Linked DNA regions of Phreatobacter oligotrophus. The protein of the gene in region 1 interacts with the protein of each later gene in a pairwise test. Links are inferred from orthologs where the notes say so. Each region holds a gene or a part of one and is shown on either strand. Other genes may lie near its edges. The genes, in order: sufA and C8P69_RS02580.

What was found.
Region 2: the proteins of sufA (region 1) and C8P69_RS02580 interact in binary tests that used the Escherichia coli proteins (3 or more experiments, as listed by UniProt). The link is inferred for Phreatobacter oligotrophus from one-to-one orthologs.

What each region holds. Positions count from the first base shown.
Region 1 is NZ_PZZL01000004.1:369,475-372,464, forward strand. Bases 153-2,828 are described here. They hold sufA (Fe-S cluster assembly scaffold SufA), read right to left. Parts: upstream 1,842-2,828; coding sequence 1,464-1,841; downstream 153-1,463. Other genes in these bases: C8P69_RS11555 (GGDEF domain-containing protein), read left to right, coding at 153-1,104; C8P69_RS11560 (TfoX/Sxy family protein), read right to left, coding at 1,091-1,462; C8P69_RS11570 (SUF system Fe-S cluster assembly protein), read right to left, coding at 1,941-2,312; C8P69_RS11575 (cysteine desulfurase), read right to left, coding at 2,355-2,828. In the rest of the region: more of C8P69_RS11555, read left to right, coding at 52-152; more of C8P69_RS11575, read right to left, coding at 2,829-2,990. UniProt on the Escherichia coli protein: Is able to transfer iron-sulfur clusters to apo-ferredoxin. Multiple cycles of [2Fe2S] cluster formation and transfer are observed, suggesting that IscA acts catalytically.
Region 2 is NZ_PZZL01000001.1:527,772-531,024, forward strand. The notes cover bases 118-3,056. They hold C8P69_RS02580 (2Fe-2S iron-sulfur cluster-binding protein), read left to right. Parts: upstream 118-1,396; coding sequence 1,397-1,717; downstream 1,718-3,056. Other genes in these bases: C8P69_RS02565 (apolipoprotein A-IV repeat region-like domain-containing protein), read right to left, coding at 118-178; C8P69_RS02570 (hypothetical protein), read left to right, coding at 372-674; C8P69_RS02575 (Hpt domain-containing protein), read left to right, coding at 862-1,230; C8P69_RS02585 (DMT family transporter), read left to right, coding at 1,847-2,746; C8P69_RS02590 (SixA phosphatase family protein), read left to right, coding at 2,783-3,056. In the rest of the region: more of C8P69_RS02565, read right to left, coding at 1-117; more of C8P69_RS02590, read left to right, coding at 3,057-3,253. UniProt on the Escherichia coli protein: Ferredoxin are iron-sulfur proteins that transfer electrons in a wide variety of metabolic reactions. Although the function of this ferredoxin is unknown it is probable that it has a role as a cellular electron transfer protein.

The DNA.
Region 1 (2,990 bases):
CACGCGCGGCCTTCACCGGCCGCGCTGGCCACGCCCAGGATCGGCAGCCTGATGGACAATCGCGACGACATCGAACGCAGTTACGCCTTCGGCGATCTTGCCTTCTCGCAGATCAAGGGACGCGGTTTGGCCGCGGTCCCGCGGAACTACGAGGTCTGGTACTGCTACGCCTCGGGCTATCACACCGAACTCTCGGATGCGGTGAACGCCGTCCTGTCCCAGAACGGCAGCATCTCCCAGGACCACCTCGACTCAATCTTCGAGAACTATCTCTCGCAGGCGCGGATGGGCGAGAAGATCGACGTGGTCGGTGGCCGCGTGCTCGATGAGATCGAGCACGTCATGACGATGATCGACTCAGCTGCCGGCCAGGCCAACGCCTATGGCAACGATCTCGCCGGCGCCTCGGCGCGCCTTGCCTCCATGGGCTCGCCGGAAGGCGTCAGGACCATTATCGAGAACCTCGTCCGCTCGACCCGCGAGATCGAGGCGAACAACAAGGCGCTGGAGCAGCGCCTCAAGGCCTCCCGCAGCGAGATCAAGCTGCTGCAGGAGAACCTCGACGCGGTGCGGACGGAATCGCTGACCGATCCCCTCACCTCGCTCGGCAATCGCAAGTACTACGACCAGTCGATCGCCAAGGCAGTGGCCCTCGCCAACAAGGCCGAGACGCCGCTGAGCCTGCTGGTCAGCGACATCGACCATTTCAAGAAGTTCAACGACACGTTCGGCCACCTCACCGGCGACCAGGTGCTGCGTCTCGTCGCGCTGTCGGTGAAGCAGAACGTCAAGGGCCAGGATCTCGCCTGCCGCTATGGCGGCGAGGAATTCGCCATCATCCTCCCCGACACGACGCTGCGCGCCGCCGTCACGGTCGCCGAGCATATCCGCCGGGCCGTCATGACCAAGGAGCTCATCAAGCGCTCCACCAACGAGAATCTCGGCCGCATCACCATCTCGCTGGGGGTCGCGACCTTCCGGCCCGGCGACACGGTGGCGAGCCTCTACGACCGCGCCGATCGCTGCCTTTATGCGGCCAAGCGCAACGGCCGCAATCGCGTCGTCTGCGAGACCGATCCGGAAGCCGAACTCAAGGTGGCGTGAGCGCCTTCCGGCGTCGCGCCGGTTTCGGCCTGGCCTCGCTCCGCAGCGCCGCGGCGAAGGCGATGCCCGCCCAGTGGCGCAGCTCATCCTCGTCGTCGAAACAGGCCTCCGGCATGCGCCGGTAGCTGCTGACCGTCGTCTCGCCGCGCTTGGTCGCGTAGGTGAAGGGCTTGGCGCCGGCCGCGTCGAAGAGCGGCGCGCTGGTGGCATCCGATTTCAGGTACAGGCCGTCGCGGATGGCCAGCGCAAAGACCACGCCGTCGCGATAGATGCCGTGGCCGGAAAACATCCGCCTCAGGGTGACGCGGGCAAAGGGAGCGAAGAGATCGACCAGGTAATCCGGGTCGAAGGCGCTCATCTCAGGCCGTGCCCAGCGCCTCGGGACGCGCCGGGGTCAGCGCGATGGATTCGCCGCAGCCGCAGGCCGAGGTCTGGTTCGGATTGTTGAAGACGAAGCGCGCGGACAGCTTGTCGGTGACGTAGTCCATCTCGGTGCCGAGGAGATAGAGCACCGCCTTGGCATCGATGAAGACGCGCACGCCGCGATCCTCGACGATCTCGTCGAACTTTCCGGGCTCGTCGACGAATTCCATCGTGTACTCCATGCCGGCACAGCCACCCTTGGTGACCCCGACGCGGAGACCCGCACTGTCCTTGCCGGACGCGAGGACAAGATCCCTCACCCGGTCGGCGGCGGCTTCAGTGAGCCGCATGGCCTGCATCTTCGGCATCTGCATCTCCGAAACCGCGCGGATTCAAGGTCCGGCGTTCAAAGCATCGCTTACAGATATAGAGACTGCGACGAACGGGTTAAAGCCCCGTCACACCGCGGCCCGTCACCACATGTTGAGGGCGACACGGGCCTCGTCCGACATGCGGCTCTGGTCCCAGGGCGGGTCGAAGGTAAGAGTGACCTTCACCTCCGAAATGCCCGGCACGCTCGCCACCGCATTCTCCACCATGCCCGGCAGTTCGGCAGCCGAGGGGCAGGACGGCGAGGTCAGCGTCATGTCGATCGCGACCTTGCGGGAATCGTCGATGTCGACGCGGTAGATCAGTCCGAGCTCGTAGATGTCGGACGGGATCTCGGGGTCATAGACCGACTTCATGGCCGCGACGATGTCGTCGGTCAGGCGGTCCAGTTCCTCCGGCGGGATGGCGGCAGTGTCGCCACCGACGGTGGTGTTGAGGGGCTGGCTCTCGTCCATCGGGTTCAAGGTCCGTGGCATCGGGGGCGAGGCGGAACCGCCTCACCCGAACAGAGATTGGGCCTTGAGAAGGGCTTCCGCAAGGCGGTCGACCTCTTCGGTGGTGTTGTAGAGGCCGAAGGAGGCACGACAGGTGGAGGTCACACCATATCGCTGGAGAAGCGGCTGGGCGCAATGGGTCCCGGCGCGCACCGCCACCCCATAGCGGTCGACGACCGTGGCGACGTCATGGGCATGGGCTCCCTTCATCTCGAAGGAGACGATGGCGCCCTTGTCCCGCGCATGGCCGAAGATCTTGAGCGAGTTGATGGCGCCGAGCCGCTCATGCGCGTAGCGGACGAGGCTGTCCTCATGCGCGCGGATCGCCGGGCGCCCGATGGACTGCATGTAGTCCAGCGCCGCGCCGAGGCCGATGGCCTGGACGATGGCGGGGGTGCCCGCCTCGAAACGGTGCGGCGGATCGTTGTAGGTGACGCCCTCGGTGGTGACGACCGAGATCATCTCGCCGCCGCCATTATAGGGCGGCATGCGCTCGAGATGCTCGCGCTTGCCATAGAGCACGCCGATGCCGGTCGGCCCGTAGACCTTGTGGCCGGTGAAGACATAGAAGTCCGCGTCGATGTCCTGGACGTCCACGTCCATGTGGACGGCGGCCTGCGAGCCGTCGACCAGCACCGG
Region 2 (3,253 bases), on another replicon or contig:
CGCTGCGGCGGGTGTCGGCGAAGAGATCGTCATCGACCCGCATGGCATCGCCGTTGCGCGGCGCGCTGCCGGTCCGGCCCGCCTTCGACGGATCCTCGTTCGCCAGGTTCAGCGCGTCCTGGATGGCAGCCAGAGCCGCCTCTGCCGGGTCCTGAGCCTTCTTAGGAGTGTTCGCCATGGTGTCGCCCGCATCCTTACTGACTGCCGACCGTCGATCCACCGGCCCGCGTCACGCCCCAAGGTGCCTCTCGGACGCAACGATACCGGTGGCAGACAACAGTCCGCCGCACTGTGTAATCTACCGGGGGGTCCTAAGGATTGAAACCGTAGGCGCGTGCAGTTTGAGATTCATCGTTAACGGATGAGTAACCATGACTGACCCATCGACCCGCGCCCCGGGACGGCGGCGCGCTCCTGCCCCAGCGGCGACGGGGCTTCGGCCGACCGATCCGCAGCGCCGCTGGCTGCTGCGCGGCGTCGACCAGCCCGGTGGAAAACTCCCGCTCTTTGACCCCGAAGGCCGCGAGGTTCCGAAGGCGACCGTCCGCGCCTGCCTCGACGCGGGCTGGGCGGCACCCTGGTTCGCCAATCCCACCAAGCCCGACTGGCTCGTCTGCCGCCTCACCGCCGAGGGCTATCGCGCCATCGGCAAGGAGCCGCCGCCCGGCGCCTGAGGCCCTCCGCGCCATTTACGAAAGGTCAACCGCGCCTCGCGAAACCGTGTCTTTCGCCGGTCGCCTTAACCGCTGTTTCGCCGCTCCGCTGCCAAGGTCGGGCCACAGGGAGAGGGGAGGACATACCTCCTCCGGGACAAAACGGCCGCAACCCAGCGGCTGCGGTCAATCAGGGGACACTATGACCATGGCGCGTATCATGTCGGACGACCACCTTGGCGGGGCAATGCCCGTCGATCTCACCCATCTGTCGCGGCAGACCTTCGGCGACCACGATCTCGAGCGCGAGGTTCTCGCCCTTTTCGAGCGTCAGTCGCGCACCATGCTGGAGCGGCTGCGCAACGCCACCAGCGCCAAGACCTGGGCCGAGGCCGCCCATACGCTGAAGGGCTCGGCCCTCGGCATCGGCGCCTTCGGTGTCGCCCAGGCCGCCGAGGCGGTCGAGTGCGACCAGGTCGACCACCTCTCCTCGCGGGCCTGGGACGACCTGGCCCGCCTCGAGCAGGCGGTGGCCGAGGCCAATGGCTTCATCGCCAACCTGCTGAAGGCCGCCTGAGCGGCTGGATCACTGTCTCTGCGGCGATCCGCCATGTGACGGGACCACTGGCGCGCCGCCGGGCCATTCGCTAAGGACTGGCGATCATCGACCGCCGCGCTGCCGTGCGGCGGTTTCGCTTTGTGCGCGCCGGCAGGCACCGGCGCAGCGTGAGGGACGGGATCCGATGCCTGAGATCACTTTCATCGACCACGGTGGCGAGAAGCGCGTGGTCAACGCCGCGACCGGCTCGACCGTCATGGAAGCCGCGATCAAGAGCGGCGTGCCCGGCATCGTCGCCGAATGCGGCGGCGCCTGCGCCTGCGCCACCTGCCACGTCTATGTCGACGAGGCCTGGACCGCCACCACCGGCACGCCCTCCCACATGGAGGAGGACATGCTGGACTTCGCCTTCGACGTGAAGCCGACCTCGCGCCTGTCCTGCCAGATCAAGGTGACGGATGCCATGAACGGCCTCGTCATCCACACGCCGCCGCGCCAGGGCTGACCGCTTGCGGGCGGCCCCGCCGCCCGCCGCATGGCGCGCATGTCCCGCCCGGGCTTGGCTGCGCCGCCGGGTCCGCTAAAGCTGCAGCATGCGGGCGGAGACTGACGCCATGACTGCGCGGAGAGCGCCATGACGTCGCCGGTCGCGCCTCCCCCGGCCGCCGAGCGGCCGCTGCCGGCCATTGCCGCGCAGTTCGTCTGCTTCACGCTGGTCTCGATCGCCGACTCGATCCTGAAGATCATCGTCGCCGAGGCGCCGAGCTGGCAGATCATGGCGATGCGCTCGGCCTCCAGCCTGCTGATCCTCACGCCGATCATCCTCGTCCAGATGGCGCGCGGCCGGGCGACCCTGCGCACCGGCCGGCTGAAGGCCCATATCCTGCGCGCGGCGCTCTCGGCCGTCTCGGTCTTCGCCTATTTCGAGGCGCTGCGCGAACTCGACCTGCCGGTCGCCACCGCCATCCTCTTCGTCACGCCCTTCTTCGTGGTGATGCTCTCGGGCCTCGTCCTGCGCGAACATGTCGGCCTCAACCGCTGGATCGCGGTCGCCATCGGCTTTGTCGGGGCCCTCGTCATCATCCGCCCCGGCCCGGAAGGCGTGTCGCTGGCGGCCCTGCTCGCCGTGCTCTCGGCTGCCACCTGGGGCGCGGCGATGGTCGCCATCCGGGCGCTGGGCAAGACCGAGGGGACGCTCTCGATCCTCTTCTATTTCAACCTCTTCATCTGCCTCATCGCGCTCGCCTTCGCCTTGCCGGGATGGCAGCCGGTGCCGGGCTGGCTCATCGCGACCATCCTCCTCAACGCCGCCATCCAGCTCGTCGCCCAGTCCTTCATGCTGATGGCCTTCCGCTTCGCCTCGGCCTCGGTCTCGGCGCCCGTGCAGTACACCCAGCTGCTCTGGTCGGTCGCCGCCGGCTGGTTCGTCTTCAACGTCTTCCCCGGACCCCAGGTCTTCGCCGGGGCCGCCATCATCGTCGCCAGCGGCCTCTATCTCATCTGGTCCGAGCGGCGTCCGCGCCGGCCCTCGTGACCCCTTGCCCTTGCCGCCGGGGAGGCGAGGGGGCACATGAGGACGGACGAGGATGCGATGCGACGGCTGATCCTGCTCAGACATGCCAAGTCGGACTGGCCGCCCGGCATGGTCGACCATGACCGGCCGCTGGCGGCGCGCGGCCGCCGGGCAGCGCCGCTGATCGGACGGTGGCTGGTCGACAATGGCTTCGTGCCCGACCGGGCCCTGGTCTCCACCGCCGAGCGCACGCGCGAAACCTGGGCGCTGGCCAGCGCCGGCCTTATCGCCATGCCCGCCGCGACGTTCGAGCCGCGCATCTACGAGGCGCCGGCCTGGCAATTGCTCAACGTCATCCGCGAGACGCCAGACGACGTGGCGACGCTGCTTCTCGTCGGCCACAACACCGGCATCGAGGATCTCGCGGCCCGCCTTATCGGCGCGGGACCGGAGGACCAGCGGCGGCGCCTCGCGCGCAAGTATCCGACCGGCGGCCTCGCGGTCATCGACTGTGCGGCGCATTCCTGG